One region of the Erwinia pyri genome, then DNA from elsewhere that is predicted to be linked to it. Evidence: predicted binding sites of a transcription regulator. Region 1 holds the regulator's gene; each other region holds the start of a gene.

Evidence for each region. The regulator CRP, encoded in region 1, controls carbon source genes, mostly activating them, when cyclic AMP is high. The targets are predictions, from matches to a motif close to ATGTGANNNNNNTCACAT.
Region 2: psiE (phosphate-starvation-inducible protein PsiE) is a predicted target of CRP. The motif match lies at 1,396-1,413, and genes of this name have one in related genera.
Region 3: Q3V30_RS16600 (beta-galactosidase) is a predicted target of CRP. The motif match lies at 2,154-2,171, and genes of this name have one in related genera.

What each region holds. Positions count from the first base shown of each region.
Region 1 covers NZ_CP132353.1:410,814-414,093, forward strand. Annotated here, with positions in the region: gene Q3V30_RS01860 (YccS/YhfK family putative transporter) at 1-1,290, opposite strand, end outside; gene crp (cAMP-activated global transcriptional regulator CRP) at 1,349-1,981, opposite strand; gene Q3V30_RS01870 (OsmC family protein) at 2,290-2,703, shown strand; gene Q3V30_RS01875 (phosphoribulokinase) at 2,741-3,280, opposite strand, start outside.
Region 2 covers NZ_CP132353.1:4,136,357-4,139,636, reverse strand. Annotated here, with positions in the region: gene Q3V30_RS19630 (YjbH domain-containing protein) at 1-1,248, shown strand, start outside; gene psiE (phosphate-starvation-inducible protein PsiE) at 1,476-1,874, shown strand; gene ubiC (chorismate lyase) at 2,003-2,530, shown strand; gene ubiA (4-hydroxybenzoate octaprenyltransferase) at 2,550-3,280, shown strand, end outside.
Region 3 covers NZ_CP132353.1:3,488,183-3,491,462, reverse strand. Annotated here, with positions in the region: gene Q3V30_RS16600 (beta-galactosidase) at 1-2,080, opposite strand, end outside; gene Q3V30_RS16595 (hypothetical protein) at 2,353-2,496, shown strand; gene iraP (anti-adapter protein IraP) at 2,724-2,984, shown strand; gene Q3V30_RS16585 (FAD-dependent oxidoreductase) at 3,228-3,280, shown strand, end outside.

The DNA.
Region 1 (3,280 bases):
ACGCAGCGTGATGGCGGCGATAATCAGTCCCGCCAGCGTGCCAAGCGCACGGTGCTGGATCCGCACGCGGGTGGCGCTGTAGCCGTTCTGGCTGACAAACATCACCGTCATCAGGATCCAGTAAGGCTTGGGCAAATTAAAGAACAGCGCCAGCGAGCTGGCAAAAGTCAGCATCACTGCAAAGCGCGAGGCGGTGCGCAGCGCGGCGGATTTCAGCGACAGATAGCTTCTGATAGCAGGTAACAGTGGCTGACGGCGCTGGCGGTCCGCCATCAAATCCCGCTGATACAACGGCCTCTGGGTACGTAAAACCCGGCCGATGCGGCTGAAATGATAATAACAAAAGGTGCCCACCGGATTGTCCGGGTGCTGTCGGGAGATCTTCTCCAGCGCCTGTAGCTGTTTATCCATCGTGAAGCGTTCAGGCAGCTTGTGATAGAGAATATCGTCAGCCAGTACGCGAAGCCGGGCGGCGATGGTCTGCGCATTCCAGCGGATTACCGCTTCAGCATGGCTCTGCTCTACCAGCTTTTGCACCTCTTCAGGCTGATGCAGGCTGACCGAAATATGCTCCTGCAGATCCAGCGCTACCTGGAACGCCCGGGTCAGGCGTTTGTGATGGTTGTAGCGGGTGGCGGAGAGCATATGCATCTGCTGGTAGCAGGTAGTGATCAGATCGACCGCTTTCTGTTGCCGGGCCAGCAGCGGCGGCAGCGCCTTTTCCGGATCCGTCAGCCTGGTCAGCAGGGTGTATTTGGCTTCGCAGTAGCCCGCCAGCTCGCGGTAGAGCAGGCTGAGCGTTTCCCGCATCGGCTGCTCTTTCCACAGCCAGAACCAGAACCAGTTAAAGACGCCGTACCAGATGGTGCCCAGCACGTAGAGCATTGGCGGTTCCCATATTGGCATCCGGCCAGCCAGGCTGAGGGTAAAAATAGCGGCGATCAGCGAGCCGGGCAGCAGCCGGCCATGCAGCGGGCTGATCTCGCCGGTGATGCCCAGCAGCATCGTCATGGTGAACAGGATGAGGGGTAAAGGCACCGCCTTTCCGCCCAGATACTGGATCAGAAAACTGCTGAAAGCGAACAGCGTTCCGCCGATGAGCAGGCGCTTGAAGAAACGTTTGTGGGGAGTATCAAGACCGGCGATGTTGCAACAGGCAGGCACTAAAGAGAAGAGCAGGCCCCGTTGCAGGTCACCCAGCAGCCAGCCGACAGCCACCGGTAAGCAGAGCACCAGCGTCTGGCGCAGCGCGTAGTTCACTTCAGGGTGATAGATCAGTCGACGCCACATCACTCCGTACCAAATAAAAAGGCGCAACAGAGGCTGTTGCGCCGTGGATCAGAGCCGATCAGCGTGTGCCATAGACAACGATGGTTTTACCGTGTGCCGAGATCAGGTTTTGATCTTCCAGCATTTTCAGAATACGGCCTACCGTTTCGCGTGAGCAGCCAACAATCTGCCCAATTTCCTGACGGGTGATTTTGATCTGCATCCCGTCCGGGTGCGTCATAGCGTCGGGTTGCTTCGCCAGATTCAGCAGAGTTTGCGCAATGCGACCTGTCACATCAAGGAAAGCTAAATTGCCCACTTTCTCTGAGGTAACCTGAAGACGACTGGCCATCTGTGCCGAGAGGCGCATCAGGATGTCAGGATTGACCTGAATAAGCTGACGGAATTTTTTATAGGAGATTTCAGCCACTTCACAGGCTGTTTTCGCACGTACCCACGCGCTACGCTCCTGACCTTCTTCAAACAGGCCAAGTTCGCCAATGAAGTCACCCTGGTTGAGGTAAGAGAGGATCATCTCTTTGCCTTCTTCATCCTTGATAAGCACCGCTACTGCGCCTTTGACGATGTAGTAGAGGGTTTCTGCCTTTTCACCCTGATGAATCAGCGTGCTCTTGGATGGATACTTATGAATATGGCAATGTGACAGGAACCATTCAAGTGTCGGGTCTGTTTGCGGTTTGCCGAGAACCATTCGCTGTTATCCTCTGTTGTCATCGTGCCTAAATACAGGGGCAGAGTTCCCTGTCAGGCGTTGAAATAATCAAGCGTTTCCCATCAGGAAATGTATTCGGGCCTCTGTGAAAAGCCTGGCTCGTTATGTTGTCCCGTTTCGTCGTGCTTGTAGAGTACTGACGAAAATATTACAGCTTTGTTTGTAGCACAGCTTTCAACGAGTGTCTTCTGTTGTCTCGCTTCAGCATAGTGGGAAAACTGCCGCATTGCCGTTTTTCAGGCTAAAGCGTAATCTGAAGTTAACTAAATGAATTAGAGGAATTTGTTATGCAGGCTCGGGTCAAGTGGGTTGAAGGGTTAACGTTTTTGGGAGAATCCTCATCAGGACATCAGGTATTGATGGATGGAAACTCCGGGGATAAAGCGCCAAGCCCGATGGAAATGGTGTTGATGGCCGCGGGCGGATGCAGCGCCATCGACGTGGTCTCGATTCTGCAGAAGGGCCGCCATAACGTAAAGGATTGCGAGGTGAAGCTCACCTCAGAGCGGCGTGAAGAGGCTCCCCGCCTCTTTACCCATATTAATCTGCACTTTATCGTCAGCGGCGTCGGGCTGGGTGACAAAGCCGTATCGCGCGCCGTGGATCTCTCTGCCGAGAAGTACTGCTCTGTGGCGCTGATGCTGGGTAAAGGGGTCAATATGACCCACAGCTACGAAGTGATCGAATTAGAGGAAAAGTAGTTCGCTGAGCGTAGGAGTAACGCCTGTTTACCGGGCGTTACTCAATTTTCTTGCCCTGAATCAGCCGTTTAACCAACGGCCCCATAATCAGCTCCATGGCCAGCCCCATTTTCCCGCCCGGCACCACCAGCGTATTGATATGCGAAATAAACGATCCCTGCAGCATCGACAGCAGGTAGGGGAAGTCGATATCTTCCAGCGCCTGGAAGTGGATCACCACAAAGCTTTCATCCAGCGAAGGGATAGCCCGGGCCGCAAAAGGGTTAGAGGTATCCACCGTCGGCACGCGCTGGAAGTTAATGTGCGTGCGTGAAAACTGCGGCGTAATGAAGTTGATGTAATCCTCCATTGAGCGCACCACTGAATCCATCACTGCTTCACGCGAATGGCCGCGTTCGCTGGTGTCACGCACCAGCTTCTGGATCCACTCCAGGTTAACGATAGGCACTACGCCGACCAGCAGATCGACATGCGCGGCCACGTTATTCTGCGGGGTTACCACGCCGCCGTGCAGCCCTTCATAAAACAGCACGTCGGTCGGTTCGGGCAGCGGCTGCCACGGCGTAAAGGTGCCCGG
Region 2 (3,280 bases), 800 kb from region 1:
TCGATTGACTCGCCAAAACCCGCTTATCAACCGCAGCCGCAGGGTGAATTCCTTGAGCAGACCGCCGTGGCGAGCCAGCTGACCGATCTGAAATATAACGCCGGGCTGGATGCGCCAAATATTCAGGTGCAGGGCAACACGCTCTACGCCTCCGGGCGGCAGACAAAATATCGCAATACCCAGGAAGGGGTGGATCGCGCTAACGTGATCCTGATGAATAACCTGCCAGCTAACATCGACACGCTGAAGGTCACGGAAATCCGCGACCGGATGCCGCAGGTCACCACGGAAACCAACGTCGCCAGCCTGCGCCAGCAGCTGGAAGGCTATCCGCTGGGCAAAGAGCAGACGCTGGATCAAAAGCGTGTGGAGCCGGTCGATCCGGGCCATACCGAGCAGGGCTACTATATTGATGCTGATGACTTCAACTACAGCATTGCGCCGGTTCTGAATCAGTCTGTTGGCGGCCCGGAGAGCTTCTATCTCTATCAGGTCGGCGTAATGGCCAACGCAAATTACTGGCTGACGAAGCACCTGCTGATTGACGGTAGCGTGTTCGGCAACCTGGCAAACAACTACGATAAATTCAATTACAACGGTGCGCCAAACGACTCTTCACTGCCTCGCGTTCGTACCCATATTCGCGACTATGTGGAAAACAACGTCTACGTTAACAATCTGCAGGCCAACTACATGCACGCCCTGGGCAACGGCTTCTACGGTCAGCTCTATGGCGGCTACCTGGAGACCATGTATGGTGGCGTAGGGGGCGAAGTGCTCTACCGTCCGCTGGACTCTGACTGGGCAGTGGGCATTGATGCCAACTACGTCAAACAGCGTGACTGGGACAATATGATGCAGTTTACCGACTACACGGCAAAAGTCGGTAATCTGACGGCCTACTGGCGTCCTTCATTCTTTAATAACCAGGTACTGGTGAAAGCGAGCGTGGGTCAGTATCTGGCCGAGGATAAAGGGGCCACAATTGATGTCTCCCGCCAGTTCGACAGCGGTGTGATTGTGGGCGCTTACGCCACCAAAACTAACGTTTCGGCGGAAGAGTATGGCGAAGGGGATTTCACCAAAGGCTTCTACATCTCGATTCCAATGGATCTGTTTACTGCTTCGCCAACGCGTGGCCGTGCACAGGTAAGCTGGACGCCGTTAACGCGTGATGGCGGCCAGATGCTGGGCCGTAAATACCAGCTGTATGACATGACCAGCGACAGGGACCGCGATTTCCGCTAACCCGGCCAGAAGGTCTGAAAAGGGTGCACTTTGTGCGCCCTTTTTTATTGGGACAAACCACTGCCTCAGCATCTGTTACAGAGCGTGAAAGTTTTCCTCAAAGCCCCGGGGGTTACCCCGGAAAGCGGGGCAGTCAGCAAGCAAAACTTGTGAACTGGCTCACACTAAAGCATATTGTGCGTATCAGGATTAACCTGATCAATAACAGTGATTTCAGAGGGTTTACCATGATTACCGCCACGCGTATCGCCTGGTTATTACAGATGCTGCTGAACATAGGGCTGATAGGACTGGCCTGCATTCTGGCCGTGTTTTTAGGCAAGGAGACTATTCATCTGGCCAACGTATTGCTGAACACCGGCGAACAGACCTCCTCCTATTTATTGATTGATGGAATAGTGATCTATTTCCTCTACTTCGAATTTATTGCCCTGATCGTAAAATACTTTCAGTCGGGCTATCACTTCCCGCTGCGCTATTTCGTCTATATCGGCATCACGGCCATTATTCGCCTGATCATTGTTGATCATAAAAATCCGCTGGATACGCTCGCCTACTCTGTCGCTATCCTGATTCTGGTAATCACTCTCTGGCTGGCTAACAGCAATCGCCTGAAGCGTGAATAATTTCCGGCGCGCCCCGACAGGGGCGCAACGTCCCCGCCAAAAATCGCATTAATTTCCCTTCTCAGGCTGTGTTCTCCCTTAACCTCTGCGTTACACTGTGGCCCCCAATTTTTGCCCGGAGAAGCCGAATGGCTGAAAACGCGCTGACGCAATTGCGCGCCCTTGAGTGGCTTCCTGCCTCCTCGCCCTTGCTGACCGCTCCGCTGCTGGACTGGTTGATGGAAGAAGATTCCATGACACAACGTTTTGAACGTCATTGTGAAAAAGTGACGGTGAACATTGTGCGTGAAGGCTTTATTGGTGCAGAGGATGCGGCGCAGGAGGTAACATTTTTACCTCAGGAGCCCCGCTACTGGCTGCGTGAGATTTTGCTGTGCGGCGACGGTGTGCCCTGGCTCGCTGGACGGACAATCGTCCCTGAATCAACCCTGATCGGGCCAGAGCAGATGTTGCAACAGTTGGGCACCCGCCCGCTGGGACGCTATCTTTTTTCTTCCTCAACGCTGACGCGGGATTTTATCGAGCCTGGTCAGCACAAGGAGTTGTGGGGACGCCGTTCCCGCCTGCGTCTCTCCGGCAAGCCGCTATTATTGACCGAACTGTTTTTACCGCCGGCGCCGCTCTATCAGTCGCTGCTGGCTAAAGGGAACCCGTAACGTGGAGAGAACGCTTCCTGTGAGTAAATTTCAGGCCTACAGCCGCCTGATGCGCATCGACAAGCCGATTGGCTCGTTGCTGCTGCTGTGGCCCACCTTTTGGGCGCTGTGGCTGGCAGGCAGAGAGATCCCGCCGCTTAACGTGCTGATCGTGTTCACCCTTGGCGTATTCTTTATGCGCGCCGCTGGCTGCGTGGTTAATGATTTTGCCGATCGTAAAATTGACGGGCATGTTAAGCGCACCCAGGCACGTCCTTTACCCAGCGGCGCGGTGACCTCCAGAGAGGCAAAACTGCTGTTTGCCGGGCTGGTGCTGGTCTCGTTCTGTCTGGTGCTGACCATGAATGCCATGACCATCTGGCTCTCTTTTGGCGGCCTGGCGCTGGCCTGGGTCTATCCGTTTATGAAGCGCTATACCCATCTGCCGCAGGTGGTGCTGGGCGCGGCGTTTGGCTGGGCTATTCCAATGGGATGGGCGGCAGTAAGCGAAACCGTGCCGCTGGTTTGCTGGCTGCTGTTTGCCGCTAATATCTGCTGGACGGTAGCTTATGACACGCTCTATGCGATGGTGGACAGAGATGATGACTTAAAGATTGGCGTGAAGTCGACAGCGATCCTGTTTGGTCGCTTTGATAAGCTCATCGTGGGCCTTCTGCAGCTGACGACGCTGATATTAATGGCGCTGATTGGCTGGATGATGCAGCTTGGCGGCGCTTTTTACTGGTCAATCCTGCTGGCTGGCACGCTCTT
Region 3 (3,280 bases), 1.4 Mb from region 1:
TCAGGTCAGGTCGCTCTCCAGGCTCGACAATCAGGCTGCCTTCCGGTGAAAGCGCCAGCTCCTGCTCGCCGCCAGCCACTTTCATCCCGTTATGCTCCAGGCTCCAGCGCAGAATTTCGTTATCGCTATGGCGGAACAGATACTCGCTTTGAATATGGAACTTCAGCGGGTCACTGCCAAGCAGCTTAAACTGGAAAAATTGCTGCGCATGCTGCGCCTCGAAGAGCGAAGGGTGGGGAGTACGATCGGCAAAAACCAGCCCGTTCATGCAGAATTGCCGGTCATTAGGCGTATCGCCAAAATCGCCGCCGTAGGCCTGCCAGCCATCCCCCTGGCTGTCGTAACGGGTCAGGCTCTGGTCGACCCAGTCCCAGACAAATCCACCCTGCAGGCGGGGGAAATCACGAAAAGCGCGCCAGTATTTAGCAAAGCCGCCCAGGCTGTTGCCCATCGCGTGCGCATATTCGCAAAGGATCAGCGGACGGCTCTCTTCCGGCAGGCCAATCCATTTTTTCAGTGACCATTTCGGCACGGCTGCAAAAGGTTGATCCTGATCGACCCTGGCATACATCGGGCAGATAATATCAGTGGCGGAGGTAGCTGCGCCGCCGCCCTCATACTGTACCGGACGTGTGGGATCGCTGCTTTTTACCCAGCGCCACAGCGCATCGTGGGTGCTGCCGTGGCCAGACTCGTTGCCCAGCGACCAGATAATAATGCAGGGATGATTACGATCGCGCTGCACCATTCGGGTGACACGTTCGCTGAACGCATTGAACCAGATCGGATCGTCAGCGAGGCGGTTCATCGGCTGCATGCCGTGCGTCTCGATATTCGCTTCATCCACCACGTACAGCCCGTAACGATCGCACAGCCGGTACCAGAGCGGATGGTTCGGATAATGGGAACAGCGCACCGCGTTGAAGTTATGCTGTTTCATCAGCCTGATGTCCTGGATCATCGTCGCTTCATCCATTACCTGGCCCCGCTCGGGATGATGCTCGTGACGATTGGTTCCCCGGATAAGCAAAGGTTTGCCGTTAAGCTTCAGCAGGCCGCGATCGATCTCTATTTTTCGGAAACCGACGTCAAAAGCTTCCGCTTCATCCAGCGCTTCCTCGGCATTCAGCAGCGCCACGGTAACACGATAAAGATGCGGCGTTTCGGCACTCCATAAATCAGGCTGTTCGACTTTAAGCGCCAGCGTTGTGCGGTCGGTATACCGGCCCCGCTCATCAATGATGCAGCTACCCAGCGGCTGACGCGCGCTTCCCACCAGAACGCCCTGACGCCATAACTGCACTTCTATTTTACTGGCCGGAGAAGCAGCGGCAGAACAGACGGCAAGAACCTGGAGCTGGGCTGAGTGATATTCCGCACTCAGGTGCGTTTCAATCTGAACGTCCGTTAAGTGCGCCAGGGGTTTGTGGAGCAGGCTGACATCACGAAAGATGCCGCTCATTCGCCACATATCCTGATCTTCCAGGTAGCTGCCATCGCTCCAGCGCAGCACCATCACCGCCAGGCGGTTCTCTCCGGCACTCAGCACCGGGGTTAAATCAAACTCGGCTGGAAGCCGGCTGTCCTGGGAATAGCCGACAAACTGGCCGTTGCACCAGAGATAAAAGGCCGAGTTCACCCCTTCAAACTGAATACGCGTCTGGCCACTGAGCAGCCAGTTGGGATCGCACTGGAACCGCAGCGAATAGCATCCGGTAGGATTTGCTACAGGCACAGTGGGAGGCGTAACGGGGATCGGATACTGAACGTTGGTATAGACAGGGGCGTCGAAGCCTGCCAGCTGCCAGTTAGAGGGCACCTGCAGAGAGGTGGCATCAGCAAGATCTTGCCACAGCCAGCTATCGGGGACCTCTTCAGGCTGAGTGAAATAGCTGAATGTCCAGGCGCCATTCAGAGACTGCCGGCTGGCGCTGGGAATATCTTCCCTGGCCGCTTCCGTACTGCGCCAGCTCGAAAAAGGCGGATGCATCGGCAGGCGATTGAGCTGCGTGACGTTGGGATTTTCCCACTCGCGTCGTAAGAGCTGCTGCTGCAGGCCAGGTAAAGCGGCTGTTTTCATCAACGATCCCCTTAAATGTTATGCGCTCACATTGCGCTGAGTTCAGGCTGATGTAAAGAGATTCGTCAGCAGCATGCGAAGCAGATCGCTTTAACAGACACGCTTAAAACGCGCGCATGCGGAGCTTCTTAAGCATTGCTGCAGGGTTCTCACAGGAAAACGTTAAGCGTGGTTTCCGGCGGTAAAATTGGCCCTGAACAGGATGATTCTGCCTTGAAGGGGGGTGAGAGCACGCTTACTATCAGCGCCAACGTTACCATGAGGAAATAACGATGAGTCGAGTCATTAAAGTTGTAAGTATTGTTGCACTGGTCACTGCGCTGAGCGGCTGTATCTTCCCACCTCCGCAAGGGGGCGGTTGGGGCGGCGGCGGTCACGGCGGCGGCCCGCGTGGTGGTTTCAGCCAGGGTTACTAACTTCCTGAACCGGAGGTCAACAGCCTCTGGTTTATTCTGCTTACAGGCGTCACGGGTGAAACAAAACGCCAGCAAAACGTTTCGATGACACTAAAGCGCGCGGCGTTTCACAAAACGTAAAAATGAAAGCGGTTAACTGCTTAAGTGACGAAAATATATCACGATTATCAGTTTTCTTTTTTTTAGCGCGGTGATAACTTCATGCTTTATCTTGCTGAGACGTCCGCATGAAAAATCTTATTGCAGAACTCCTTGTTAAGCTGGCGGCAAAGGAAGCTGAGTCCAAAGAGCTGGTAGCGCAGGTTGAAGCGTTAGAAATCGTCGTTACGGCGCTGGTCCGTAAGCTGGATAGTCAGCAATTCCAGGAGATGACCCAGAGTATTACCTCAGCAATGGAAACTGCGGCACATACCCCTGCGGTCAATCCCGAAGATACAACTTTGCTGGAAAATTATATCCAGCGCCTTTTGCTCCATCCCCGCCAGTAAGTTTCTCCGCCCCGTCCACTGTAAGCGGTGGCGGGGCAATCTGCTGTTAGCCCCCCTTTCCTGCTGGTTTATTGATCAGCTTTACGCTGCTGTTAATATTTTCTTAAAGATTTAAAATTACTATAAAACATGGGGTTATTTCCTGTTTTCCGGTTCGGTTATTTTTGCTGCTGGTCACTCTCCCGGTAAATGCCAGGCTTATTAGCCGTGATGCTAAATAAGAATAAAGAAGGGAGAACTGCCGTGAGCTATCAAAATGCCATCGTATTACAGGATTTACCCGAGCTTAAGCCGGT